One region of the Janthinobacterium foliorum genome, then DNA from elsewhere that is predicted to be linked to it. Evidence: predicted binding sites of a transcription regulator. Region 1 holds the regulator's gene; each other region holds the start of a gene.
What was found. Region 1 encodes FNR, which switches genes on or off when oxygen is low (the NO sensors DNR and NnrR bind a similar motif). Its sites were predicted from a motif close to TTGATNNNNATCAA; they were not measured.
Positions count from the first base shown of each region.

Region 1 (7,186 bases):
GCCGTACTCGCCGCTGCGCCTGGCGGGCCGCGACATCTACGTGCGCGAAGGCTGCTACAACTGCCACTCGCAGATGGTGCGTCCGCTGCGCGCGGAAACGGAACGCTATGGCCACTATTCCGTCGCCGGCGAGTTCGTCTACGACCGGCCGTTCCAGTGGGGTTCCAAGCGCACGGGGCCCGACCTGGCCCGCGTGGGCGCGCGCTACAGCGACGAATGGCACCGCACGCACTTGAACAACCCGCGCGACGTGGTGCCCGAGTCGAACATGCCGGCCTACCCCTGGCTGGCGAAGACCAAGCTGGCGCCTGACGAGATCATGCCGAAGATGCGCGCCCTGCAGCGCCTGGGCCAGCCGTACAGCGATGAAGAAATCGCCGCCGGCCCCGCGCAGCTGCAGGACAAGACGGAAGAAGACGCCCTGGTCGCCTATCTGCAAGGCCTCGGTACATTAATCAAAACAAGGAATTAGCATGGCAATCGACAACCTGTTTGACAGCGCCAGCAGCGTCATGACGGTGGTTTCCTTTACGACGTTCGTGGGCATCCTGTGGTGGACGTTCAGCCGCAGCAATAGCGACTTCGACGCGGCGGCCCGCCTGCCGTTCGCCGACGACGCGCTCGACTATCCGGCCGAGGCCGAGATGAACCTGGCGAAGGAGCACAACCATGGCTGACTTTACCAATGGCTTCTGGAATATCTACATCATCGTGCTGTCCCTGCTGGGCATCATCGGCTGCGGCGTGCTGCTGTACTCGCAATCGAAAGTGAAAGTGCCGGCCGGCGCCCCCGCCGACGGCACCACGGGCCACGTCTGGGACGAGGACTTGAAGGAACTCAATACGCCGATGCCGCGCTGGTGGATGTGGCTGTTCTACATCACCATCGTCTTCGCGCTGGCCTATCTGTTCCTGTATCCGGGCCTGGGCAACTATGCCGGCAGCCTGGGCTGGAAATCGACGGGCCAGTACGAGGAAGAGCTGAAGAAGGCGGAAGCCGACTACGGCCCCCTGTTCAACAAGTACCTGGGCCAGGACCTGAAAACGGTGGCCGCCGATCCGCAGGCGCAAGCCATCGGCCAGCGTCTGTTCCTGACTTACTGCGCGCAGTGCCACGGTTCGGATGCGCGCGGCAACAAGGGCTTCCCCAACCTGACGGACAAGGACTGGCTGTATGGCGGCGAACCCGACATCATCAAGACCACCATCATGCACGGCCGTAACGGCCAGATGCCGCCGATGGGCGCCGCGCTCGGTTCGGAAAAGGATGTCGAGAACGTGGCCCATTATGTGCTGAGCCTGTCCGGTTCCACCTCGGACCCCGTCAAGTCGGTGCTGGGCAAGGCCAAGTTCGGCGCCTGCATGGCCTGCCACGGCGCCGATGGCAAGGGTAACCAGATGCTCGGTGCGCCGAACCTGACGGACAAGACCTGGCTGTATGGCGGCAGCGCCGATACCATCATGGAAACCATCCGCAAGGGACGCAGCAACACCATGCCGGCCTTCAGCGACTTCCTCGGCGAATCGAAGGTCCACGTGCTGTCGGCGTATGTCTGGAGCCTGTCGAATCCGCAGGCGCCCGCGAAGTAAACAATGGAACCTCAAGTCATCAAGATGTATGCGGCCCGCGAGCAAATCTACCCTCGCGAGGCCAAAGGACGCTACGCTACCTGGCGATGGGTATGCGTCTGGCTTACCCAGCTTGCGTTCTACGGCTTGCCGTGGCTGACATGGAATGGCAGGCAAGCCCTGCTGTTCGATCTGACCACGCGCAAGTTCTACATTTTCGGCGTCGTGCTGTGGCCCCAGGATTTCATCTACCTGGCGGCCCTGCTGATCATCTGTGCGTATTTATTGTTCCTCGTCACGGCCATTGCCGGGCGGGTGTGGTGCGGTTTTTCCTGTCCGCAAACGGTGTACACGGAAATCTTCCTGTGGGTCGAACGCAAGATCGAGGGCACGCGCAGCGCGCGCATGGCCCTCGACAAGCAGGGCCCGTCCCTGCGCAAGGCCTTCAAGAAGACGGCAAAGCACGTGGTGTGGGGCGCCATCGCCCTGTGGACAGGCTTTACCTTCGTCGGCTACTTCACGCCGATCAAGGAACTGGCGCATTCGGTGACCACCCTGAACTTCGGTCCCTGGGAATGGTTCTGGGTCCTGTTCTACAGCCTGGCAACCTATGGCAACGCGGGCTGGCTGCGCGAGCAGGTGTGCAAATACATGTGCCCCTACGCGCGTTTCCAGAGCGCCATGTTCGACCAGGACACCCTGATCATCACCTACGATGCCAAGCGAGGCGAGCCGCGCGGCGCGCTGAGCAAGAAGGCCGGCAACAACGACAAGCTGGGCGACTGCATCGACTGTACCTTGTGCGTGCAGGTGTGTCCGACCGGCATCGATATCCGCAATGGCCTGCAGTATGAATGCATCGGCTGCGCCGCCTGCGTGGATGCCTGCAACAGCGTGATGGACAAGGTCGACCGGCCACGCGGACTGGTACGCTACAGTACCGACCATGCGATGGAGAACAACTTCAATTCGCAGCAGATCCGCCGGCGCGCCATGCGGCCGCGCGTGCTGATCTACACGTCCATCCTGGCCCTGATCATCATCGCCGTGTGTACCTCGCTGGCCCTGCGCACGCCATTGAAAATGGACGTGATCCGCGACCGCGGCTCGATGGGACGCGAAGTGGAAGATGGCATGATCGAGAACGTTTACCGTCTGCAGATCATGAACACCTCGGAGCAAAGCCAGCATTTTAAAATCAGCGTCTCCGGCTTGCCGGGCCTGACCTTGCTGACGCGCGACGAAGTGACCCTGCAGCCGACGGAAACCCTGGGCTGGCCCATCCGCCTGCGCGTGCCGCACGGCGTGGGCGAGAAGGGCTCGAACAAGATCGCCATCGAGCTGCAATCGCTGGACGACCCGTCGCTGCATGTGCGGGAAAACGCGGTCTTCATCGTGCCGCGGTAACGGTGATGCGGGGGCCGGACCCTGCGGGTCCGGCCCCCGCATTTCGCCGTTGGGGTACCAGCTATTTATTTCAACCCAGAAGCAAATACTGGGGCCAGACGGGGACGCCGAGTCCCGCAGGGTCTGACCCCAAGGAGATCTAAAATGTCCAAGACCGCAAAACTGCAAGCCTCCGCCGATCCCTGGTACAAGCACCGCTGGCCGTGGCTGCTGATGGTGGGCCCGGGCCTGTCCGTCGTTGTCGGCAGCACCATGGGCTATATCGCGTTTACGCAGCCCGATGCGCTGGTGGTGGGCGACTATTACAAGCAGGGCAAGGCCATCAACCAGGACTTGCGGCGCGATACGGCCGCCAGCAACCTGGCCATGTCGACCAGCCTGGCATATGACGTGGCGGCGGCGCGCCTGACGGGTTCCGTGCACAGCTTCGGCAAGGCTTACCAGGCGCCGCTGCAACTGCACCTGGCGCATGCCACCCAGCCGGAAAAAGACATCAAGCTGCTGGTGCAGCCCGATGCGGCCGGCAACTTCTCCGTGGCCCTGCCCATGCTGGAGCGCAGCCGCTGGCAAGTACTGGTGGAAAACAATACGCGCGAGTGGCGCCTGTCCGGCATCTGGACCTGGCCGGCACAGCGCGCCATCGCGCTGCATGCGGATGAAGAGTTATAAAACTATTTGCAGGTGTCCGTGCCGGCCGTAATCGCCTTCAGCTTGGCTGGCTGCAAGATCTCGATCTCGCGGTTCGACACGCGCAACCAGCCTTCCTTCTTGAACTTCGACAATAGCCGGCTGACGCTCTCGATGGTCAGGCCCAGGTAATTGCCGATTTCCTCGCGCGACATGCGCAGCTGGAAGTTGCTGCCCGAATAGCCGCGTGCCTCGTAGCGCGAGGCCAGGTTGACGATGAAGGCGGCAAAACGCTGCGTCGCCTGCATATTACCCAGCAACAGCATGACACTTTGCTCGCGCGTGATTTCCTGGCTCATCATGCGGTGGAAATGGCGCAGCAGGGTGGGCATATTGCCCAGCAATTGTTCCAGGCTAGAAAACGGGATTTCACATACTTCGCTGTCTTCCAGCGCCACGGCGTTGCAGTGGTGGCGGTCGGCGCTGATGGCGTCCATGCCCAGCAATTCGCCCGCCATCTGGAAACCCGTCACCTGCTCTTCGCCGCCCGGATTGATCTGGTAAGTCTTGAAGTGGCCTAGGCGGATGGCATACAGGTTCTGGAACGAGTCGCCGATGCGGAACAGCGAGGCGCCGCGCGCTACCTTGCGGCGGCGGCCGATAATCTGGTCCAGCCTGTCCATGTCGCCCACGTCAAGCCCCATCGGCAGGCACAATTGATGCATGCTGCACGTCGAGCAGCGCGCACGCAACGCTTCCACGTTCACGGCAGGCAAGGCTGGAGAGAGTAGCGCTTCTGTCATGTCAGACCCTTTTAGAAAAATGCAACAACAAGTTTACTGCATAGTGCGCTCACATGTGCCAATTTCCCCGCATTTCCCCTTTATTTCGCTCAATAAACGACTTCCCGCATTTAATTTTATGGCAACATCCATACAAGTTCATGCCCGGGCGCGCATTTCCACGGCCCGTGCTTGCCAAGTTGACGTATTGATAGGAAAATTCCTGACAGCATTATCTGCCGCCTGTGCCTCCGGGTACTGAAAAGGAAATCATGAAGCCTCTCGGCATTAAAGCAAAAGTCGCGCTGGCCACCAGCCTGACCTCGATCGCCATGATCGCCGTGGTGACCATGGTGCAGGTCAAGCACATGCGCGACGACTTCACCCAGGTTTTGCTGAGCCAGCAAACGGCGCTGATCGAACGCACCGCGGACGAGCTCGACGACAAGCTGGCCATGCTGCTCGACATCATCACCCAGACGGCGCGCCACCAGCCGCCCTCCCTGATGGCCGACCCCGGCCAATTGCGCGAGTACTACACGCAGCGCGCCATGCTGGCCCTGTTCGACGACGTGCTGGTGCTCGACACGCAAGGCAAGGTGGTGGCCAACGTGCCCGAGGTGCAGGGACGCAACGGCGTCGACGTGGCCGACCGCGCCTACTTCCAGACGGTGATGCGCACCAAAAAGGCCATGATCACGGAACCGATGCTGGGCAAGACCAGCCATCTGCCCATCGTGCAGATGGTCGCGCCCGTGCTGGACAACAACGGCGAGGTGGCCGGCATCGTCATCGGCGTGCTGCGCCTGTACAAGGACAATATGCTGGGCCACTTGCGCACGGCCAAGGTGGGCAAGAGCGGCTATTACTTCATCCTCACGCGCGAAGCCGTGCCGCGCTATGTGCTGCACCCCGATGCCAGCCGCTTGCTGCACCCGCGCGCGCCGAACGCCAACCTGGTCACCACCCAGCTGCTGAAGGAAGACGGCGAGGGCAGCATGGTCAGCACCAACAGCCGCGGCGTCACGGCCGTCAACAGCTTCAAGCGCTTGAACTCCGTGAACTGGCTGCTGGCCGCCTCGCTGCCCGTGGCGGACGCGTTCGAGCCCTTCAATGGCGTGCTGTCGCGCCTGGTGCTGTGGAGCATCTGCGCCTCGCTGCTGGCCGCTGCCGTGCTGGGCTGGGTCACCGTGCGCCTGCTGTCGCCGCTGGTGCGCCTGCGCGACACCCTGCTGTCGCTGCGCAAGTCGGGCAGCCGCTTTACCCCCGTGCCGGTGCAGCAGCGCGACGAGATCGGCGAGCTGACGGAAGCGTTCAATGGCCTGATGAGCGAGCGCGACCGCTTGCAGCAGGAAGTCGAGGCGCGCGCCAGCGAACTGGAAGAGGAGCGCGACCGCGCCGAGGCGGCGAATCGGGCGAAGAGCGATTTCGTCGCCAACATGAGCCATGAAATCCGCACGCCCCTGAACGCCGTGCTGGGCATGGTGTATTTGCTGGGCAATACCAAGCTCAACACCGAGCAGCGCAAATACCTGACCATGGTGCGCGTGGCGGGGCAATCGCTGCTGGGCATCCTCAACGACGTGCTGGATTTTTCCAAGATCGAGGCGCGCCGCATGGACTTGTCGCCCGTCGAATTCGACCTCGATGAAGTCATGAATACCCTGGCCACGACGATGACCATGAATGCGGGCGAGAAGGAGCTGGAACTGGCGATCGCCGTCGAACCGGACGTGCCGCGCCGCCTCGTGGGCGACGCCCAGCGCCTGCAGCAGATTCTCGTCAACCTGGCCGGCAACGCCATCAAGTTCACCGAGAGCGGCGAAGTGGTGGTGGCCGTCAGCGTGGCGGAAAGCAAGCACGAGCGGGCCTGGCTGCGCTTCGAAGTGCGCGACACGGGCATCGGCATGACGGCCCAGCAGCAAGCCCAGCTGTTCACGGCCTTTTCCCAGGGCGATCAAAGCATCACGCGGCGCTTTGGCGGCACGGGCCTGGGCCTGGCCATCAGCAAGCACCTGATCCACATGATGGGCGGCGAAATCGCCGTTGCCAGCAGCGAAGGCAAGGGCAGCCGCTTCTGGTTCAGCGTGCCGTTCGAGGTGCTGGCGCAGCCGGCCGAAACGCGCCGCACGCCCACCTTGGGGCCGCTGCGCCTGCTGGTGGCCGACGACAACCGCACCACGCGCGAACTGATCGTCAAGCTGATCCACGCCTGGGGCTGGAATGCGGACGAGGTGGATTCGGGCTTCGCCGCCATCGAACTGTACCGCGAGCGCCTGGCGCAGCAGCAACCGTACGACGTCGTGCTGGCCGACTGGCACATGCCCGTCATGGATGGCCTGGCCACGGCCAAGGCCATCCGCCAGGCGGCGTCCGGCCAGCGCCAGCCCATCGTGGTGATGGTCAACGCCTTTGCCCGTAATCACCTGGAGGAAATTTCCAGCGCGGCCGAGGCGGATGTCGTCCTGATGAAGCCGATCACCGGCTCCAGCCTGTTCGACGCCCTGCACCAGGCGCTGATCGCCAAGGAAAACGGCAGCGAGCAGCGCATGCTGCACCAGCCGCTGGGCACGGAACTGGCCGGCGTGCATTTCCTGCTGGTGGAAGACAATCATTTGAACCAGGCCGTGGCGCGCGGCATCCTCGAACACATGGGCGCCACCCTGGACGTGGTGGGCGACGGCTTGCAGGCGGTGGAACGGCTGCGCACGGAAGCGCTGCGCTACGACATCGTGCTGATGGACATGCAGATGCCCGTCATGGATGGCTTCAGCGCCACCCAGCTGATCCGCACGGAACTG
Region 1 is NZ_CDXDQE010000004.1:62,158-69,343, forward strand. It holds gene ccoO (cytochrome-c oxidase, cbb3-type subunit II) at 1-472, shown strand, start outside; gene ACZ92H_RS10550 (cbb3-type cytochrome oxidase subunit 3) at 474-677, shown strand; gene ccoP (cytochrome-c oxidase, cbb3-type subunit III) at 670-1,590, shown strand; gene ccoG (cytochrome c oxidase accessory protein CcoG) at 1,594-2,976, shown strand; gene ACZ92H_RS10565 (FixH family protein) at 3,121-3,645, shown strand; gene fnr (fumarate/nitrate reduction transcriptional regulator Fnr) at 3,648-4,406, opposite strand; gene ACZ92H_RS10575 (response regulator) at 4,658-7,186, shown strand, end outside.

Region 2 (7,186 bases), on a different contig from region 1:
GAGAAGCCCGGCAGGAACACCAGCTGGAAGCATTCATCGTTGCTCAGTTGCGCGTTTTCACTGATCAAGCCCTTTTGCTGCGCCTTGCTGCGCAGGAAGACCGGGTCCATGCCCTTGCCATCGTCTTGCAGCACGATCATGACGCTGTTGGCTTCCTGCCACGCTTTGAGCGAGATATACGACTTGGCGGGCTTGCCGGCGGCCAGGCGCGCCTCCGGCGATTCGACGCCATGGTCGAGCGAGTTGCGCAGCATGTGCACGAGCGGATCGTACAGGCTGTCGACCACCACGCGGTCGACTTCCGTCTCCGCGCCCTCGATGGTCAGTTCGACATCCTTGCCCAGGTCTTTCGCCAGCTCGCGCACCAGGCGCGGGAATTTCTGGAACAGACGGCCAACGGGCTGCATGCGCGTGGCCAGGGTGGCCCGCTGCAGTTCCGTCGAGTAGCGCGAGGCGCGTTCCAGGGTTTCCGCCAGGGTCGCCATCAAGGTGGCGGCCTGGCCTTCGAATTTGAATTGCAGCAAGCGCTCGAGCAGCACGGCGGCCTGGTTGGCGGCCTGCACGGATTCGCCGGCCACTTCCAGCAAGGCGTCGAGCTTGACGGCGTCGACGCGGATGCTGTCTTCCTTGACGGGTGCGGCATGGCGCACGTCGGGACGCTCTTCGCGGCGTTCCGCGCCATCCCAGGCCTTGGCGGCGGGCTTGGCGGCGGCAGCGGCCGCAGGCGCGGCGGCCGGGGCGGCGGATGCGGCTGGCGCGGCCACGACGGCCAGCTGATTGCCTGCCGGCACGACGGCGTTATACATGCCTTCCCAGTCCAGGCCATCGGCGCTGGCGGTCGCGGCCGGCGCGGCGACCACGACCTCGGCCACCTCGGCGACCACGGCGGCAGCGACCGGCGCTGGCGCGTCCATGCCCTTGCCTTCGATGGCGTTCGTCAGGATATGTTCCAGCTCTTCCGGCATGGCCGGCAGGCTTTCCGGCGCGGATCCGTTGGCCAGTTCCGTCAGCTGGTCGGCCACGAAGCCGGACGCCTGCAGCGCCGCCTCGATGGCGATCGGGGTCACGGGCGCGGCGCCCGTGCGCAAGGCATCGAACAGGTTTTCCGTCAGATGGCAGGCGGCCACCAGCGCGGGCAAGCCCATGAAGCCGGCGCCGCCCTTGATGGTGTGAAAAGAACGAAACACGGCATTCAGTGTTTCCTTGTTGTCCGGATCGCGCTCGAGACGCAATAAGTGCTCTTCAACATTAACCGCAAGATCCATCGCCTCGACGACGAAATCCTTGAGCATATCGTCCATTAGAATCCCAAATCCGCAAGAAGGTCATCCACATTGTCCTGGTCCAGCGCCACCGATGGCACGGACGGGCCCTGCATCAGCGGCGCGTCCTGCTTCTGCGCCAGCTTTTCGCGCACTTCGGCCGGCGCGTTGTCGCGCAGCAGCTGGGCCAGCTCGTTTTCCACCGTCTTGGTGATGTTGACCACTTTTTTGATCAGTTGTCCCGTGATGTCCTGGAAGTCCTGGGCCATCATGATTTCCAGCAAGCGGGCTTTTTCCGCTTCCGTTGCCTCGGCAACAGCTTGCGCGAACTGGCGCGAGTCGCCGGCCAGGGCCTTGAATTCTTCCAGGCTCAGCTTGCCGTCGAACAGCGCCGTCCAGCGGCCATCCATGTCCTTGGCCTGCTTCGACAGCACATCCTGCGCCGGCATGCCTTCGTCGAGCGTGTTCAAGACCTTGTTGGCGGCCTGTTCCGTCAGGGTGGCGACGTATTCCAGGCGGTCCTGGGCGTCGACGATCTGCGACGAGGCTTCCGTCAGCGCCTTGTCGTAGCCCAGCTCGCGCAAGGAATCGTGCAGCAGGCGCACGATGCCGCCCAGGCGCTCGAACATCGGCTTGTCGGACTGGTCGACGGGCTCGGCCGCTTCGCCGGACACGGCGGCAGCCACTGGCGCCGCTTCCACGGCGGCTGGCTCGGCGGCTGGCGCCGGCACGGCGGCGCTGGCCGACACGGCATCGAACAGCGCGTCGAAATCGTCTTCCGCGATCACGGCGGGAGCGGGCGCGGCGGCAGGCGCGGGCTTGGCAGCAGCCGCGCTTTGCGCGGATACTTCATCGAATAATGCATCGAAATCATCAGCGGCGTTGGTCATATCCCTGCTTCTCCATAATTTGTCAAAATTCCGCCTGAACTGTGCGTTTTACAGACTGATACCCGCAATTTCTCGATTAAGATGATTTGAGGCAATACCGCTGCGATGGTGCGAGTGTAGCAGGGCGCCGCCCTGTTGGTAAATCTCAAAACGCGCTTCCTGGTGCAAAGCGCCTCCACAAGAGCTTTTCCACCAGGAAATAAGTGTTCCTACTGTTGTATTTTGAAATACTACCATTGGCCTGCAGGCAAGACCACGCCCCGCGCAAGAAATCCCTGCCGCCGAGCGGCCGGTGTGGCAGCGCCGCATCGCCGCCATTGTGGGCAAACACACGGTTTTTTTGTTAATGTTGTCTATACTGAAGGTGCAGTAGTGTTGATAATTATCAAGTCTTTACATGAATACAATGCTGCCGCCACGTCTACAATAAGGACGTTGCGCGTGCTGGTTCACTGCCGAAGGAGCTGCCATGTATAAGAAAATTCTGATTGCCACGGACGGTTCCACCGTTTCCAACCTGACCGCTTGCGCCGGCGTCGCCTTTGCCGAACAGATGCACGCCGACATCCTCGCCGTGTATGTGGCGCCCGAGTACCAGTACCCCGTGTACATCGAGATCATTCCCCCCAGCTATCCCAGCGAAGAGGAATACCGCATCGCCATGCGCAAGGCGGGCGCCGACCACTGGCAGCCCATCCTGGACGCGGCCGCCAAGCGGGGACTGGAGGCGACGGGCCTGACGGCGTTTTCCGACAGCCCCGCCCTGAAGATCGTGGAAGTGGCGCAACTGCAGCACTGCGACCTGATCTTCATGGGTTCGCATGGGCGCAGCGGCTGGGGGCAATTGCTGCTGGGCAGCGTGACGAATAAGGTGCTGTCGCATTCGAAGTTGCCCGTGCTGGTGCACAGGCTGATCAAGGAACCCGCGCCGCAATAGCGGGTCTTATGGCAGCAGGGTGCCAACGCCAGGCAACTGTTAAGAAAAAGGCAAATGCAGCGCCGTTTTCAGTTAATATGACAAGCTTACTCGTTTCTTAACATTGGGTTGCCCGCCAAAGGCCGCCCGCCAGATTGCCTGCCTATGATACGCATTGTGATTGCCGACGACCACACCATCATGCGCGAGGGCTTGAAGCGCATACTCGACGGCGCGCCGGACATCGATATCGTCGGCGAGGCCATCGACGGCTTCGAAGTGCTCAACCATGTCCGCCAGGGCGGTTTCGACCTGCTGCTGCTGGACCTGTCGATGCCGGGCCGCAGCGGCGTCGACCTGATACGCCAGATCCGCAGCGAAGCGCCCAAGCTGGCCATCCTGATCCTCACCATGCACGAGGAAGAACAATATGCCGTGCGCGCCATCCGCGCCGGCGCGCAAGGCTATCTGACCAAGGAAAGCGCGGGCACGCAGCTGGTGGGCGCCATCCACAAGGTGGCATCGGGGCGCCCCTACATCAGCGCGGAAGTGGCCGAGCAGCTGGTGCTCAACATCATGATGCCGAACGAGAGCTTGCTGCACAAACAGCTGTCGGACCGCGAATTCGAAGTCTTTTCCCTGCTGGTGGCCGGCAAGTCGATCACGGAGATCGCCAACAATCTGCACCTGAGCGTGAAAACCGTCAGCACGCACAAGACGCGCATCATGCAAAAAATGGGCATGAGCTCCCTCTCGGAAATGGTCCAGTACGCCGTCGCGCACCGCCTGCTCTCCCCCTTCAAGACCTGAGTCCCTCCGCAGCATGGCGTATCGAGCGTAGGAACAATCCTACGCCGCCTGCCGCAGCTCCTACTGCCATATTCAGCCACCGCTGATATTAATTCCATACGGTTGTTGGCATACTGAAACCAGTAATCAAGTTGCTGGGAACTTATTTCATCACACAGCACATCTTCAGCGAATTGAGCATTACCTGCCAGGACGCGCGCCGCCGAGCATTGCGCCGTGCCCGCCGCCTTGCGCACTCCGTCATTCAACTCTGAACTACCTGTCACCAGGAGATGAACATGCTGTCCACGCAAACGCCTGAAACCCGCCCTGCTTCCGCATCGCTGCCCCCATCGTCGCCGATGGAAGCAGGACGCCAGCGCCAGGGGCGGCTATGGTCGAACCTGAAGGAAGTATGCGACTTGCTGCATATCTCCAGCGCCTGCACCATCGCCGCCGACGAGCTGCTGTTCCAGCACGTGCAATTCAAGACAGGCCAGCGCGTGCACACGATCGGCCAGCCCTTCGATACCCTGTACATCGTCAACTCGGGCTTCCTGAAAACCGTTCTCATCGACGAATTCGGCAATGAACAGGTGCTCAGCTTTCCCATGAAGGGCGACATGCTGGGCGTGGACGGCATCCACTCGCGCCATTACTCCTCGGAAGCGGTGGCCCTGTCCGACTGCGACCTGATCCTGCTGCCGTTCAAGAAACTCACGGCCCTGGGCCGCGTGCACCTGGAACTGGAAAATGTCATGTACGGCGTGATGAGCCGCGAACTCGTGCGCGAGCAGGCCATGATCGGCATGCTGGGCGCCCTCAGCGCCGAAGCGCGCGTGGCGCGCTTTCTCGTCTCGCTGGCCGACCGCTTCGCGCAGATGGGCTACTCCAGCAAGCTGTTCAACCTGCGCATGACGCGCCATGAAATCGGCAGCTATCTGGGCCTGACCCTGGAAACGGTCAGCCGCACCCTGTCCGCCTTCAATGAAATCGGCCTGATCACGGTAGATCAGCGCACCATCGGCATCAAGGATCCGGACGCCCTGAAAACCCTGCGCCGCCTGCCGCCGTCGCGCTCGCGCGCCAAGCAGCTGGCCGCCGCCAAGCTGAAAGCCGATACGGCCGCAGCCGCCACCGCGTCGGCGCAATTGCTGGCGACCATTTAACGCCTTCCCTTTTTTCAAGCTTGGCACAGGCTTGGTCCGGCCGAGGCGCGCAAACGCCTCGCCGGGCCTTTTTTGCTGCCCATTTCCCGTCTGTGCCCCGCGCGTGCCGCGTTTCCCCACTGCTTCTATCGCCTGTGCCAGGCCAGCGCAAAAAAGCGCGGATTGCGCACAAATAAGCCTTGCTTTTCGGGCCACATTCAACAATAATGCAAATACGAATCATTCTCAACTGAGACAAAGAAAGCCCAACATGCAAAGCTCAAAACCAGCCTTGATCCAGGATGCCGCCACTGCCCACGTCCGTCCGCCCGTCAGCATGGCGCAACCGGCGCGCCGCATCACCAGCGAAGCGCTGCTGCAGCAGGGCCGCGAAGTGGAGATTGAACACAGCGGCAAGATTTACCGCCTGCGCGTCACGCAATTGAACAAGCTGATCCTGACTGCCTGAAGCAGCACGGCAGCCAGCCACCCCACTCGCCAGCCAGTCGTGCCCTCCGCGTGCGCCAGCCAGCCAAACTACCGCACAGGAGCGTTTGATGGCGACCGACCGACCTGCTTCGAAGTTTTCGTCCGTGAACGGGCAACAGCCTGAGTTGATGCTGTCGGCCGTGCTGCACCTGATGTCGCATTACCATGCCAACGGCGCCTGCCCGAAACTGGCGGGCGTCATCGAACGCCATTTGCAGGCGCTGTCCAGCCTGCCCGACCTGGGCCCCGTGCTGCAGGCCACCTGCCAGCAGCTGTCGCAGCAGTGGGCCGCGCTGGTGGCCCAGCACCGGCCCGCGCCGCCGAAAACTAGCGTCATCGAACGCCTGGCCCGCATGCTCGGCGCCAAGCGCGCCGCCATGCCCTTGCCGCAGTAACGCTTCCGCTTTCACTCCCCTACACCGCCCTACAGGATATCGCCATGTGTGACAAAGACAAGTCCCTGCCCGTCATCAGCAATTGTTCCAGTGCCGAGGCCGACACGGCCGCGCTTGCCTCGCGCCGCCGGCGCCTGTGGGAACTGTCGCATACCTGCCATTGCCCGCTGGTCGGCGTGGGCTTGCCGCTGGGGTATTTGCGCAAGCTGGTGGGCAAGATGACGGGCGGGCGCGTGCTGGCCGACGACTACGAAGTGCACGTGGGCGCCGTGACGGAATGCGGCGCGCGCAACCGCCTGTCGGAAGCGCTGCAAAAGGAGCTCGAACGCCGCTACGCGCCCGTGATCCTGCGCTTTCGCGGCGCCAAGACGACGGAACAAGTGGCCCAGCTGTGGCGCGCGGCCGTCGCCAATGGCGACGTGTCGGGCGCCTTCTGGGCCGGCCTGACGCACCCGCGCTGCGACGCGGAACTGGAAGAGCAGATGTGCCGCGACCTGCACATGATCCAGCACCAGGCAGGTGCGTGCGTGCGCGCCGACATGGGCAAGTTCACGGCCTTGCAGGAAGAAAATACGCGCCTGACGCATGAACTGGCCAAGCTGCAACAGCGCAGCCAGGCCATGCTGCTGGAAAAGACGGGCGACCTGGAACGCCAGGAAGCCGTGCTGCTGCGCACGCGGGCCGAGTCGATCGGCAAGGACAGCGTCATCGACGGCTTGCGCGCGGAACTGGCGCAGCTGCAGGCGGCCATCCCGGCGCTGGAATCGCGCACGCGCCTGGTCGAACGCCTGGCGCAGATGGATGAGCGCGAAAAGGAATTGCGCCAGCAAATCACGGAATTGAAGCAGACCCAGCCACGCTCGGGCACGGCCGTGCCGCCGCCGGCGCCGAAACTGGAAGTGCCCACGGGCGGCAAGCTGAAAATGCCGATCCGTCTCGTCGACCAGAGCGTCCTGTGCGTGGGCGGACGCAGCGGCAATGTCGCCACCTACCGCGCCCTGATCGAACGGGTGGGCGCACAGTTCGCCCACCACGATGGCGGCCTGGAAGACAACGCCAACTTGCTCGACTCGAGCCTGGCAGCGGCCGACCTGGTGATTTGCCAGACGGGCTGCATCAGCCACAGCGCCTACTGGCGGGTCAAGGATTATTGCAAGCGCACGGGCAAGCGTTGCGTCTTCATCGACAATCCCAGCATCTCGAGCCTGGCGCGCGGCTTGCAGGAAGTGAGCGGCGAGATGGAACCGGCCGCGCTGAACACGGCGGACTAGACAACAACGGCGGCGCGGCAAACGGG
Region 2 is NZ_CDXDQE010000001.1:348,600-355,785, forward strand. It holds gene ACZ92H_RS01585 (chemotaxis protein CheA) at 1-1,301, opposite strand, end outside; gene ACZ92H_RS01590 (protein phosphatase CheZ) at 1,301-2,152, opposite strand; gene ACZ92H_RS01595 (universal stress protein) at 2,622-3,089, shown strand; gene ACZ92H_RS01600 (response regulator) at 3,234-3,878, shown strand; gene ACZ92H_RS01605 (Crp/Fnr family transcriptional regulator) at 4,220-5,026, shown strand; gene hemP (hemin uptake protein HemP) at 5,277-5,474, shown strand; gene ACZ92H_RS01615 (hypothetical protein) at 5,563-5,889, shown strand; gene ACZ92H_RS01620 (DUF2325 domain-containing protein) at 5,934-7,160, shown strand.
Region 2: the regulator FNR is predicted to act here: its motif matches at 2,528-2,541, upstream of ACZ92H_RS01595 (universal stress protein).

Region 3 (7,186 bases), on a different contig from region 1:
GTTGGCCAGGTAGAGGTCATACTTGGAATCGTAGCGGTGGAAGTCCGGGTCTTCCTGCTGATACTGCTGCAAGGCATGGGTCAGGCGCTGGAAGGCATGTTGCGGTTGGGCAAAGATGGCGTCGCCAAAGACCTCGCGGAACTGCACCGCATAGGGGCTGCGGCCCAGTTTTTCGACCACCTCATCCGTGCTGGCGTTAGCCATTTCGTGCGGCGCCAGGAAGGGCCGTTCGGCCTGTTGCGCCAGGCTGGCGGCGCGGCCGTCGCGGTTGATGCCGCCATTCGGTGCACCCTCCTCGTCGAAGCGGAAGGGCGGCGTGTGTTCCAGGTAGCGCAAGGAAGGCGTGGCGCGGTAGCCCGCCATGCGGCCATCGGCGCCGCCCAGCTGCACGGCCAGCCCGTTGCCGGGCGCATGGGCATGGGCGGGGTCGTGGCAGCTGGCGCAGGATTGCCTGCCCGACGCCGACAGGCTGGCATCGTAAAAGATCTGCCGCCCCAGTTGCGCGGCCGGGCTGAGTTCCGCCGCCAGGCACAATGCTGCGTGCAGGCTGGCAAGTACGAAAATGCACACGTGTGCAAATCGGTTCCTGAAAAAGCGCGCCACGGCGCAGGGCGGGTCTTGGCTGGTCATAGGCAGGATGGCTTGTCGGCAAGGGGATGGACAGGAATGCTGGGGCCAGTATAGGCAGCAATGGACGGCAAGGCAACGATTTATGATGTTGCGCTGCGCAAGAAGGGGCAGGCAAACGAGCTGAAAAACGGGTCTGACAAAGCCGGCGGCTGGGGCGCCGCCGGCCCGGCTCGTCACGTCACGCGTGGCGGGCCGGCGTCACGCGCGGCTCAGGCGCGCAGGGTCGCCAGGATCGGTTGCAGCACGGCCGCACCCAGGGCGGCGCTGCGGGCACCGCTCCAGCCCGTTTGCGGGTCGGGATCGTTGGCGTTGTCCTTGAATGGCAGTTCCAGGGTCAGCGACAGGCAGCCAAACGCGTGCGTGACATGGGGCGAACCCATGGTCAGCACTTCCGGCGTGAACGGGCCATCTTCATAGCCGTACACGTCCTGGAAGTCCGGGCTGGCCACCTTGAAGTCGGCGATGAAGCGGTCTTGTTCGGCTTTTTGCGCTGGCGTGAAGTTTTCCAGCGCATCGCTGCCGGCCACGAATACGTAAGGCAGGCCTTCGTCGCCATGCACGTCGAGGAACAGGTCGCAGCCGATTTCGTGCATCTTCTGTTTCACCAGGAACACTTCCGGGCTGCGTTCCATCGTCGGCGTCATCCATTCGCGGTTCAGGTTGGCGCCGGCCGCGTTGGTGCGCAGGTTGCCGTGCACGGAACCGTCCGGGTTCATGTTCGGCACGACGTAGAAGACGGCGTCCTGCAGGCACTGGCGGGCAAACGGGTTGGCCTGGTCCAGCAGCGCTTCGAGCATGCCTTCGACAAACCATTCGGCCATCGTTTCGCCGGGATGCTGGCGCGCGATAACCCAGACTTTTTTCTCCGCATCGGCATCGCCGACGACGAGCAGATTCATGTCGCGGCCTTCCACGGTGCTGCCCAGGTCGATCAAGCGCACCAGCGGCGACGCTTGTGCGCTGTCGATCAGGGCCAGGTGGCGGTCCCATGGATATGGCTCGAAGTAGGCGTAGTACACGCTTTCCTCTTCCGGCGTGTGTTCGATGGTCATCACCGTGCCGTCATAGCTGGTCGGCACGCGGAACCAGGTTTCGCGGTCGTAGCTGGCCACGGCCTGGTAATCCTTCCAGCCGTCCGGATAGGCGGACTTGCCTGCATTCATGAAGCGGATCGTGCACGCCTCGCCTTGCGCGCCTTGCAGGCGGAAGTAAAACCACTGCGTGATGTCGGCGTGGGAATCCTTGCGGATGTTCAGCTCGATGGATTGGGCATCGTCGGCGCGCAGCACCTCGATCGCGCCGGCGTCGAATTGCTGGCTGATTTTAATGGTCATGTGTGTTCCTGATAAAAACGTATGGGTTTTGCATCGTGTGCAATGGCGCGATGATACCCGTTTTGCCCGCCCCTTTGTGCTGGCGCAAACGAGGCGGGGCATGCTTTGCTAACGTGATAGCTCCAACACGGGGAGATCATCATGGACGACAATGGTAGCCACATACGCGAGCTGGAAAAGAAAATCAGCGCGCTCAGCGACGCTCTGGCCCATTTGGGCAAGGGCACGACCCTGCAGGAATTGCTGCGCATCATACGTTTCCCCGGCTATACGACGCCGGCCGAATTCACCTTCAACGTGGCCATCCTCGACACCATGCTGGTGCAGGTCAATGCGCTGGAAAAGCTGGGGCAGGATTTATTGGCAGGGGCCAAGCAGGTGGTGGTGAAGCAGTGAACAGACAGCGAGCGCCAGCAGTGCCTGATCCCTAACGCCTGAAAAATGTTCAGGCAAGGCGCAGGGCCGCAGGCAGCACGACCGTAGGCCCAGGCCCTGCCACGCTGTCATGGACATTTGCTCAGGCGTTCAGTCCCCCAAACCGCTCGAAGAACCACGGCTCCACGTCCGGCGCCTGCGCATCCTCGCGCCGCAGGGTGGCCAGGATATGTTCCTCGGCCGCCGCATGGGTGATGCGGTACAGGTCGCGGGCCAGCGCATAGGCTTGCGTGCCGGGCCACGGTTCGGGCAGCAGTTCGACGGGCAGTTGCGGGTCGTGCAATTGCACGCGGCGGTAGGCGTGCGTCAGCAGCGAACGGATGACGAAGGCTTGCTCCGCGTCGAAGACGGGCTCTTCTTGGAGCAGGGTCAGCAGGGGCTGGAAGCTGGCGATGAATTTTTCATAGCCGGCCATCACCTCCGACAGATCCCAGCATTCGCCCACCATGTCGCGCAGTGGGCGCGTGCTGACACCCGGCAATTCGGTTGTGTGGCAGACATACAGCTTGCCCTGCACCTCGTTGCGCGCGAGGATATCTTCCAGCGCTTCCGCATTGCTGGCCGGGTGGCCAAAGATGCCGGGAGAAATCAAGCCATAGCCGGCCCACAATAATTCCTTGCGCAGCGCGCCGCGCTCGGCCGCGCCGATGCTGCCGGCCGGGCCGATCACGAGGGTCCAGCTGCCATCCCAGTGCACGACCAGCGGCGCATAGATGCGGCGATAGGCGCGCTCGAAGCGGGCCATGGCATCGGCGCGGATGGTGTAGACGCTGCGGCGGCCATCCCTTTGCGAGCTGAGCCAGCCTTCCTGCGCCAGGCGGAACACGCTGGTGCGCAATAAACGGTCATTCACGCCGAACGGCGCCAGCAGTTCGATCAGACTGCCCAGCCAGATGGCGCCGCCGCGCGGCACGATGGCGTCGCCAAAAATCGTCATTACCAGGGATTTCGAGCGCGGCGGGTCGCTTTCCAGGAAATCGGCTATCCATGCCGTGCAGCGGGTGTTCTTCATGTGGTTCCGGTCTGGCCGTGTTGCGGTCGATTCAATAAAAGCAGCAGTTTACTTGGCTGCGCGGGTAGCGCGTCAATAATTTGCCGGGCGCGCTGGTAGCGCCCCGGAGTGTTTTCTCATAAGCAATATCATACGCACAAAAAAGCGGCACAAGATACGAAATTTTAAAATGATTCACATCAAGTGTATGCAAATCGTTTTTTGTATCGTATTATCTGTTCATCGCGCTGCGCTGCTGCGCACATCACCGACATGGGAGACACATCATGTACGCACAAATGGTTGAAACCGGCCTCAAAAATGTCCGCTCCATCGACGACATGGGCCAGGAAGAACGCGCTTTCCAGGCGCGCATCGACGAAGGCATCAAGATCGAGGCCAAGGACTGGATGCCGGATGCCTACCGCAAGACCCTGGTGCGCCAGATTTCACAGCATGCGCATTCGGAAATCGTTGGTCAGTTGCCTGAAGGTAACTGGGTCACGCGCGCTCCCACCCTGAAACGCAAATCCATCCTGCTGGCAAAGATCCAGGATGAAGCGGGCCACGGCCTGTACCTGTATAGCGCCGCGGAAACCCTGGGCGTCTCGCGCGACGACCTGCTCGCCGCCTTGCACTCGGGCAAAGCCAAATATTCCAGCATCTTCAACTATCCCACCCTGTCGTGGGCCGACATGGGCGCCATCGGCTGGCTGGTCGATGGTTCCGCCATCATCAACCAGATTCCTCTGTGCCGCTGCTCGTACGGGCCGTATGCGCGCGCCATGATCCGCGTCTGCAAGGAAGAATCGTTCCATGCGCGCCAGGGCTACGACATCATGATGTCGCTGTGCAAGGGCACGCCGGCGCAGAAAGCCATGGCGCAGGATGCCTTGAACCGCTGGTGGTGGCCGTCGCTGATGATGTTCGGCCCCTCCGACGCCGCCTCCGTCAACAGCGCCCAGTCGGCGCAATGGCGCATCAAGCTGTTCTCGAACGACGAATTGCGCCAGCGCATGGTCGACCAGACCGTGCCGCAGATCGAATACCTGGGCTTGACCGTGCCCGATCCCGACCTGAAATTCAATGCCGAAACGGGCCACTATGAATTCGGCGAGATCGACTGGTCCGAGTTCAACAATGTCCTGAAGGGCAATGGCCCGTGCAACCGCGAGCGCCTGCAAACGCGCGTGAAAGCGTATGAAGACGGCGCATGGTTCCGCGATGCGCTTGTCGCCTACGCCGACAAGCAAGCCGCAGTCAAAGCGGCAGCATAAAACATATAAAGACAGTGATAGGGGAGAGCAAGATGAGCAAAGAATGGCCATTGTGGGAAGTTTTCATCCGCAGCCAGCACGGCCTGGCGCACAAGCATGTGGGCAGCCTGCACGCCTCCGACGCCACCATGGCGGTCAACCATGCGCGCGACGTCTACACGCGCCGCAATGAAGGCGTAAGCATCTGGGTGGTGCGCGCGGCCGACATCGTCGCCAGCAGCCCCGGCGACAAGGGCGCCCTGTTCGAGCCGTCGAACAGCAAGGTGTACCGCCATCCCACCTTCTTCCCGATGCCGGAAGAAGTCAAGAACCTGTGATGGGAGCGCCGGCAATGGATGACAAAGTTAACTACTTGCTGCGCCTGGGCGACAACGCCCTGATCCTCAGCCAGCAGCTGTCGCAGCTGTGCGGCAAGGGCCCGGCGCTGGAAGAAGACATGGCGCTGACCAACGTGGCGCTGGACTTGCTGGGCCAGACGCGTTTGTGGTTCAGCTATGCGGCCGAACTGGAAAACGCGGGCCGCGACGAGGACGACATCGCCTTTTTGCGCGACGCCCACGATTTCAAGAACTGTCTGCTGGTCGAGCAGCCGAATGGCAATTACGCCGACACCATGATGCGCCAGTTCTTCTTCGACAGCTGGCACTACTTCCAGCTGCTGGAGCTGACGAAATCGGCGGATGCGCGCATCGTCGAAGTGGCGCAGAAGTCGATCAAGGAAGTCACCTATCACCTGCGCCGCAGCGGTGACCTGATCGTGCGCCTCGGCGACGGCACGGCGGACAGCCACGCGAAGACGCAGGCCGCCGCCGACAAGCTGTGGATGTACACGGGCGAGATGTTCAGGTACGACGCCGTCGACCAGGCCATGGTGGCCGCCGGCATTGCGCCGCCATCCGACATCCTGCGCCAGGCCTTCCTGGAACACGTGGCCGAGATCTTCGCCGAAGCGACTCTGAGCATGCCGGCGCCCGACGCCTGGATGCAAAAGGGCGGCAAGCAGGGCACGCACACGGAACACCTGGGCTTTATTCTGGCCGAGATGCAGTTCCTGCAGCGCGCCTATCCCGGGGCGGAGTGGTAATGAACGCCGCCGCTGGCGCCGTCGCGCTGGATGCCGCCCAGGTCTGGTCCTGGCTGGGCGACGTGCCCGACCCGGAAATCCCCGTCATTTCGGTGGTGGACCTGGGCATCGTGCGCGCCGTCGAAGTCACCGATGGCGACGCCTGCACCGTGACGATCACGCCCACGTATTCGGGCTGCCCGGCCATGCAGGTGATCGCCGACGCCGTCACGGATGCCTTGCGCAGCCATGGCGTGGAAAAGGTGACGCTGGTGAACCAGCTGTCGCCCGCCTGGACCACGGACTGGATGAGCGAGACGGGCAAGGCCAAGCTGAAAGGCTATGGCATCGCCCCGCCGCAGCAGCAGGTGATCGACATCAGCGGTTTGCGTGGTGGCGTCAAGCGTCAGGCCATGCCGAAGCTGGACGTGATCTGCCCGAATTGCGGCTCGACGCATACGCAGCTGACCAGCCAGTTCGGCTCCACGCCGTGCAAGGCCCTGTACAAATGCCTGGATTGCCGCGAACCGTTTGATTACTTCAAGTGCCACTAAAAAAACCAGGCACACGTTCCGAAGAAACTGGAGATGAAGCATGAGTAAATTTTATCCGCTGTCGGTGGCCAACGTGCGCAACGAAACGCGCGACACCATCGCCGTCACGTTCGACGTGCCAGCCGAACTGCAGCAGCAGTTCCGCTTCCAGCAGGGCCAGCACCTAACCCTGCGCGCCCACATCAATGCGGAAGACGTGCGCCGCTCGTATTCCATCTGTTCCGCGGTGCAGGACGGCAGCCTGCGCGTGGCCATCAAGCGCACGCCCGGCGGCGCTTTTTCCACCTGGGCCAACGATACACTCAAGGCCGGCGCCACCATCGACGTCATGCCGCCCATGGGCCACTTCAACGTGCCGCTCGACTGCGTCAACCGCAAGCACTACCTGGCCTTTGCGGCCGGCAGCGGCATCACGCCCATCCTCTCCATCATCAAGACGACCCTGCTGACGGAACCATTGAGCCGCTTCACCCTGTTCTATGGCAACCGCGCCTCGTCGTCCGTCATCTTCAAGGAAGAATTGACGGACTTGAAGGATGTGTACCTGGAGCGCCTGAACCTGGTGTACGTGATGAGCCGCGAGCAGCAGGATATCGAATTGTTCAACGGCCGCATCACGCAGGAAAAATGCGAGCAGTTCCTGCAGCACTGGATCAAGGTCGAAGACTACGACAACGCCTTCATTTGCGGCCCGGAAGACATGATGCTGGGCGTCTCCGCCGCCCTGCAGGCGGCCGGCATGCCCAAGCAGAATATCAAGATCGAACTGTTCGCCGCCAGCATCCCGAAAAGCGCCCACAAGCCGCGCGCCCAGCTGGCCGCGGACGTCGTGCAGGAAACGGAAGTGACCGTCATCATGGACGGCAACCACACCACCTTCACGATGGACAAGGACAAGGAAT
Region 3 is NZ_CDXDQE010000003.1:401,423-408,608, forward strand. It holds gene ACZ92H_RS09270 (cytochrome-c peroxidase) at 1-570, opposite strand, end outside; gene ACZ92H_RS09275 (M14 family metallopeptidase) at 840-1,964, opposite strand; gene ACZ92H_RS09280 (hypothetical protein) at 2,106-2,360, shown strand; gene paaX (phenylacetic acid degradation operon negative regulatory protein PaaX) at 2,482-3,411, opposite strand; gene paaA (1,2-phenylacetyl-CoA epoxidase subunit PaaA) at 3,678-4,667, shown strand; gene paaB (1,2-phenylacetyl-CoA epoxidase subunit PaaB) at 4,700-4,984, shown strand; gene paaC (1,2-phenylacetyl-CoA epoxidase subunit PaaC) at 4,999-5,751, shown strand; gene paaD (1,2-phenylacetyl-CoA epoxidase subunit PaaD) at 5,751-6,284, shown strand; gene paaE (1,2-phenylacetyl-CoA epoxidase subunit PaaE) at 6,325-7,186, shown strand, end outside.
Region 3: the regulator FNR is predicted to act here: its motif matches at 3,581-3,594, upstream of paaA (1,2-phenylacetyl-CoA epoxidase subunit PaaA).

Region 4 (7,186 bases), on a different contig from region 1:
ATCCGTGGCCGTGCCGACGACAGCCGATTCCGTGGCCGCACCGGCCATCATGCCGGCCGCCGTGCCCTGGTCCAGGCCCATGATGCGCGTGGCCAGCAAGACCAGCGCCAGCACCACCACCACTTCGATCAGGCAAAGTATGCCCAGACGCAAGCCCTTGGCATTCAGGTTGGCGAAAAACTGGGGACCGCCCGCGTAGCCGAGGGCAAAGATGAAGAGCATGAAGAAGACGTTCTTCACGCTGGCGTCGAGGGTAATGCCCACTTGCCCGATCAGCAGCGCGGCGATCAGGGTGCCGCACACGCCGCCCAGCTGGATCGGGCCGAAGCGTATCTGTCCCACCGCGTAGCCCAGCGCCAGCGCCAGGAACAAGGCCAATTCCGGTACCTGGTGCAATACCGACGCGATCGAATCGAGCATGAGCTAACCTTCGAAATGATAACGGATGGTTACTGAAATCGGGCGTTCCCGGGCTGGCGGCAGCGTGCGGACGAACGGGCGTATGGCTTCCCGCACAGCACCTGCAACCGAGGGCTACGCCGGGAAAAAGTTGTAACGTGGAATCATATTCGGCGATATATTTACAAGTGTCAACAGGTGTTCTGTTGAACTCGTCTTGATATTAATCACATCGGCCGCGCACGATTGAAGTACCTATTTGACATGAATCAACAATACCATTAGTAATGTTTTTGACGGTACCAGAGTGCCTTGCGGGCCAATGGCGTTTGCTCCGTCAGGTCCCCATTCACCAGCTCCAGCACCTGGCGCCGGGACAGGTTCAGTTCATCCGTGACGCGGCCAAAATGGCGCCGGAACAGGTGTTCGAAACTGCCATCGGCCAGCATCTTTTCCAGTCCCGTTTCGATGTGGCGGGCCAGCTCCGGCCGATGCTGCCCGACGAAAAAGTACAGGGCCGCCGGATAGCGGATCAGCAGGTGCGCGTCCAGCGCCAGCGGCAGCCACGCATGGCTGGCCAGCTCGCTTTGCGCCTCGATCACGGAGCGGGGAAAGTAATCGATGCGGCCGGCCGCCAGTTGCTGGAACAGGCCTTCATACGTGCTGGACGTGTCGATGCGCAAGCCATTCGATTGCAGGATGGCGGCATCGGGCCAGTCGGCCATCTGGCCGGCCGACAGGTGCGCCAGGTCAGCAGGCATGCGCCTGCCGCGCAACAGCTGTGGTCGGCGCGCATGGATCAGCGCCACGCGCCAGCCGATCAATCCCCGGTCGATGGGTATGCGCACGGGCAACAATTGCGCCTCGCGCGCGCGGCTGGTGGCGGCCCAGACGATGTCCACGCTGCCCGTCCCTGCCGCGATCTCGTGGATGGCGCGCGCCTGCACCATGGGCAAGGTGGAGCGGCGCAGCGCATATGCCTGGCCCGAGCGTTGCAACGCCTGTTGCAGCAACGCCGTGACGTAATCTTGCTGCGGATCATCATGTGCCTGGTGGCGCGGATACAGCAGTGGCCGCGGCGCGGCCACCGTCGCGGCGAGGGCGGCATCAAGCGGCCAGAGGCTGGCCAGCATGAGCAGGGAACGGCGCTGCATGGGCCTTCCTTTCCAGCGCTCTTATCAGAAAAACAGTATCGCGCAGCAAGGCACGCTTGTCGACTGGAATATGGAAACTGTGTACAAAACAACAGCAAGTCAGGATGACGACCGGCAGTGCGGAATTAATCCAGATCAATAAAAGTACAAATACAAAAATATTTATACGTGCTGCTCTGGACGGCTTGCGCGCCCTCGCCTACGCTGTTTTTTTATTTGAAAAACAAGAGGTATGCATGCAAACAGCACGCTTGAATATCATCGGCATGGACCACGAAGGCTGCGCCGACCGGCTGACGGGCGCCCTGGAAGCGGTCGCCGGCGTGGCCACCGTCTGCGTCTCGCTGGCGCGCCACGGCGCCACCGTGCAATTCGACGAACGCCTGGCCACCCAGGAGCGCCTGCTGGCGGCCGTCAACGACGCCGGCTTCATGGGCGAAGCGACGGATGAAGAACAGCTGTCCTCGTGCAGCGGCGCCTGCGGCCACTGCCGCCACTGAACGCTTCCCGGCGCGCCCTTCCCTCCCCGGCTATCCGCCGCGCGCGCCGCGGTCGCGCAAATGGGCCAGCACGCGGCGCGGCCCCAGCGCATGCAGGTCGAACGGCGGCAGCTCGATGGCGTCGAGCGTGTTCTTGAACAGCAGGCCCAGTTCCGTGTCGCCTTCCAGGCTCAGGCGACGGCTGAAAAACAGCGTGTCCGGGTCTTCCTGGCGCCGCGCCAGCAGCATCAGGTCATGCACGCTGGCGGCGATGCACAGCTCGGGCACGTCCGCATAGCGCTCGGCCACGAAGACCGTGCCCTGCCACTCGAAGTCGAAGGCGATGCCCGCGTCGAGCAGCCGCAAGCGCAGGCTGCGCCCTTCCAGGCTGCGCCGCACATCGTCGGGCAGCTGCGGCGCCAGCAAGCGGTTCAAGCCCTGCACGAACAGCCAGGAAGCGGGATATGGCGGCAGCTTGGACAGCAGGTCGGCCAGCGGCTCGGGCAGCCGGTACGACGGTCCGCCTTTGCACAGGCCGGGAGTGGCGGCAACGGGAGCCGGAACGGGGAGGGGCAGTCTTTCCAGTTGATCTTGCATGGGGTTCCTTTCGCTACAGTCAATGGGCGGTGCGCTGTTCCATGCCGGGCTGGCCATGCCAGTAGCCATCGCAGGCGCCGGCGGGCTGGCAGGCGGCCAGCTGCGCCTGGGCACCGATGCCGCTGACCTGGCCGCGGCGGGCGCGGTCAAAGATGGCGATGACTTTTTCCGTATGCGTGGCTTGCGGGCTGATGCGCGCCACGGCCACGCCCATGTCGCGCATGGCGTCGAGTTCGCGCACCAAGTTGTAGACCAGCGCCGACTGCGTCTGCGTGCCGTTGAGCACGAGGAACGGCACTTCGTCGCGCGTGCGCAGCAGCAGGCCGTCCGGCTCTTCCAGGCAGCTGTAGCCGCAATCGTCCTTCGGCAGGTTGCGGTTGCGCGCCGTGAAGCAGCGGGCGGAAAATGCCAGCGGCATGCGGCCGTAGGCAAACACTTCCGTCTCCAGCCCGTCCGGCTTCTGGCGCTGCATCTCGGCCAGCGCCGTCTGTCCCATTTCCAGCGGCATGACCCAGCGCTGCGCGCCCAGGCGCGCCAGCAATTGCAGGCTGGGGCCATTGAACAGGTTCAGGTGCGGCCCGGCGACGAAGGGCGCGCCCTTCTCCATGCAGTGGACGGCGCCCATGTCGTTCGCCTCGACCGTGTAGCGGCCATTGGCCGTGATGCGGCGCAGGGTCGCCAGCTCCGCGCCCGCCTCGATCAGCGCCTGCGTCGACAGCACCACTTCCTTGCCGGAAGCGGCCAGCATGTCGGCGATATCGAGCCAGTCGGCCAGGCGCAGCTCATGCCGGCGCGAACACACGGTTTCGCCGAGATACACGATATCGACGGCCGTGGCGGCGATGCGCTGGTAAAACTCGAAGACGGTGGCGCGCGGCCAGTAATACAGCAAGGGGCCCAGTGAAAGCTTCAGCATGTTCATCCTCTATTTCCATGATCGGTGGTAAGCACCGAGGGTGTGCTGCTGGCCCTCGGCCAGCTTGTCCATGGCCGCCATCCAGCCCGGCTTGACGGCGTAGCGCGCATTGCCCTCGCGGCAGGCGTCGATCGCTTCGCGCCACACGCGCGTCACCTGCGCCACGTAGGCAGGGCTGCGCTGGCGCCCCTCGATTTTCACGGCGCGCACGCCCATGGCGATCAGCTGCGGCAGCAGCGCCAGCGTGTTCAGGCTGGCCGGCTCCTCGATGGCGTAATACTCTTCGTCGTTGACTTCGAAGCGCCCCTTGCACAGGGTGGGATAGCTGGCGTTCTCGCCCGGCGCATAGCGGTCGATCAGCACGCCGTTCAGGCGCGATTCCAGCCCTTGCGGTGTTTCCAGCCAGCGCACGGATTTCGCCGGCGAGCACACGCCATGCGTGTTCGGCGCCTCGCCCGTCGCATACGACGACAGCGCACAGCGCCCCTCGACCATCACGCACAGGCTGCCAAAGCCGAATACCTCGATCTCGACTTCCGTCTTGCTGATCAACTGCTCCACCTGCGCCATCGACAGCACGCGCGGCAGCACGGCGCGGGCGATGCCGAAGTGTTCGTGGTAAAAATTGATGGCCTCGTAATTCGTGGCCGAGCCCTGCACGGACAAATGCAGGCGCAGCTGCGGGTGGTGCTGGGACGCATAGGCCATCAGGCCCGGATCGGCGACGATCATGGCGTCGATGCCCGCCTGCGCGGCGCGGTCGATGGCGCTGCGCCACACGGCCCAGTTGTGCGGCTGCGGATAGGTGTTCAGCGCCAGCAAAACCTTGCGCCCGTACTGGTGGGCGTAGCGCACGCCCTCGGCGATGGCCTTTTCATCGAAATTGAGGCCGGCGAAATTGCGCGCATTGGTGGCGTCGCGAAAGCCCAGGTAGACGGTGTCGGCGCCATTGTCGACGGCCGCTTTCAGGGCGGGCAGGCTGCCGGCGGGACAGACCAGTTCCAGCGGCCCGGCCACGCGGGTGGCGGTGGTTGATTCAAGCATCATGATGTTCAGTTCCCGTGTCGGCTCAGGGTGCAGACTATAGCGCCGCGCAGGGCGCGCAGTCCTTGACGCAGGTGAAGGAATGCACGCATGGCTGGCGCGTTTTCCACTTGCTTGACCACGCTGTAAAATGCGCCACCCTTATCCGATCCTGCCTATTTCCATGCCCCGCAAACCGCTGCTCATCTTCCTGCTGACCCTGTTCCTCACCGTGCTGCAAATACAGTGGGCATCGCCCGCCGACGGCTACGATGCCGAAGCCCTCTCCATCCTCTCGCCCGAAGCGCTGGGCGCCTGGCCCGGCGTGCTGCTGCTGTTCCTGCAAGCCGTCTTTGCGCGCCGCCAGGTGCCCGTGCTGCGCCAGGTCAGCCTGTGCACGGGCATGCTGGCCGTGTACTGGCTGCTGGCCAATTACGTCACCTTCGACGCGCGCGTGGCCAGCTGGAGCACTTATTCGGCGCTGGAAATCTGGCTGCACGTGCTGCCCGCCTCCGTCATCAGCATCGCCATCTGCGGCGCCGCCTGGTTTGGCGCCGCCTGGCTGATCCTGCGCCAGGCGGGCGCGAAGAAAAGCCGCTGAGGATTTTTTTTCACCTGCATCAAGGATTCGCCAGGCAATGGCAGGCGCCGTTTGACGCCACTACATTTAGTGATTAATCTCCATGAAAACACCGCATGTTGTGTTTATTGGAGGTTTCATGACGACAAATGCAGTTCCCACCCCGCGCGGCCAGGTCGATGTCGCCGCATCCATCAATGAATACCTGGAGCGGCGCGACTGGCGCGTGAACGCCAACGCCAACCAGGGCTATTCGCTGGGCGGCCTGATCCTCAATGTGTCGGGCAAGGTCATCGCCAATTACTGGCTGGACCAGGTGTATCCGCCCGAAGTGGGCGCGGCGCACCGCGAGGCGGCCCTGCACATCCACGACCTCGATATGCTGGCCGGCTACTGCGCCGGCTGGTCGCTGCGCACCCTGCTGCACGAAGGCTTGAACGGCGTGCCGGGCAAGATCGAGTCTGGCCCGCCCAGGCACATGTCGAGCGCCATCGGCCAGATCGTCAATTTTCTCGGCACCCTGCAAAACGAGTGGGCCGGCGCGCAGGCGTTCAGTTCCTTCGACACTTACATGGCGCCGTTCATCCGCCAGGACAGTCTGCGCTACGAAGACGTGCGCCAGTACATGCAGGAACTGATCTTCAACCTCAACGTACCGTCGCGCTGGGGCACGCAGACGCCGTTCACCAACCTCACTTTCGACTGGGTCTGCCCGGACGACCTGCGCGAGCAGGTGCCCGTGATCGCCGGCCGGGAGATGGATTTCCGCTATGGCGAGCTGCAGGCGGAGATGGACATGATCAACCGCGCCTACATCGAGATCATGATGGCGGGTGATGCCAAGGGCCGCGTCTTCACCTTCCCCATCCCCACCTACAACATCACGGAGGATTTCGACTGGCACAGCGAGAACGCGGAACGGCTGTTCGAGATGACGGCCCGCTACGGCCTGCCCTACTTCCAGAATTTCATCAATTCGGAACTCAAGCCGAACATGATCCGCTCCATGTGCTGCCGCCTGCAGCTGGACTTGCGCGAACTGCTCAAGCGCGGCAACGGCCTGTTCGGGTCCGCCGAGCAGACCGGGTCCCTGGGCGTGGTGACCATCAACTGCGCGCGCCTGGGCCACTTGTGGCGCGGCGATGAAGCGGCCTTGCTGGCCGACCTGGACCGCCTGCTGGAGCTGGGCAAGACCAGCCTGGAAATCAAGCGCCGCACCATCGAGGAGCTGATGCAGCAAGGCCTGTTCCCGTACACGAAGCGCTACCTGGGCACCTTGCGCAACCACTTTTCCACCCTGGGCGTGAACGGCATCAATGAAATGATCCGCAATTTCAGCGGCGACGCGCACGACATCACGACACCCGAAGGCCATGCGCTGGCCGTGCGCCTGCTCGACCACGTGCGCGCCCGCATGCTGCAATTCCAGGAGGAGACGGGCCATATGTACAACCTGGAAGCGACACCGGCCGAAGGCACGACCTACCGTTTCGCGCGCGAAGACGGCAAGCGCTATCCGGCCATCCTGCAGGCGGGCACGCCCGACAATCCGTACTACACGAACTCGTCGCAACTGCCCGTGGGCCATACGGACGACCCGTTCGAGGCGCTGGAATTGCAGGACACCCTGCAGCGCAAATACACGGGCGGCACGGTACTGCACCTGTACATGACGGAAGCGCTGTCGGACGCGAATGCCTGCCGCGAGCTGGTAAAGCGCGCCCTGAGCCGCTTCTCGCTGCCCTACATCACCGTCACGCCCACCTTTTCCATCTGCCCGCGCCACGGCTACCTGGCCGGCAAGCACGAATTCTGCCCCACCTGCGACGCGGAGCTGATCGCCCGCAAGCAGGCCCACCCTGTTCCATCACTGGAGGAAACGCCATGAATGCACGTCCCGACTTCACTCCCGCCATCACCCTGCTCGACAGCGAACGCCAGCGCTGCGAAATCTGGACGCGCGTGATGGGCTACCACCGCCCCGTCGCCTCGTTCAACATCGGCAAGCAGGGCGAATTCCACGAGCGCCAGTATTTTA
Region 4 is NZ_CDXDQE010000009.1:118,364-125,549, forward strand. It holds gene aspT (aspartate-alanine antiporter) at 1-420, opposite strand, end outside; gene ACZ92H_RS18625 (substrate-binding periplasmic protein) at 681-1,553, opposite strand; gene ACZ92H_RS18630 (heavy-metal-associated domain-containing protein) at 1,790-2,053, shown strand; gene ubiT (ubiquinone anaerobic biosynthesis accessory factor UbiT) at 2,084-2,629, opposite strand; gene ubiV (ubiquinone anaerobic biosynthesis protein UbiV) at 2,649-3,545, opposite strand; gene ubiU (ubiquinone anaerobic biosynthesis protein UbiU) at 3,555-4,592, opposite strand; gene ACZ92H_RS18650 (hypothetical protein) at 4,753-5,169, shown strand; gene ACZ92H_RS18655 (ribonucleoside triphosphate reductase) at 5,288-7,036, shown strand; gene nrdD (anaerobic ribonucleoside-triphosphate reductase) at 7,033-7,186, shown strand, end outside.
Region 4: the regulator FNR is predicted to act here: its motif matches at 4,655-4,668, upstream of ubiU (ubiquinone anaerobic biosynthesis protein UbiU).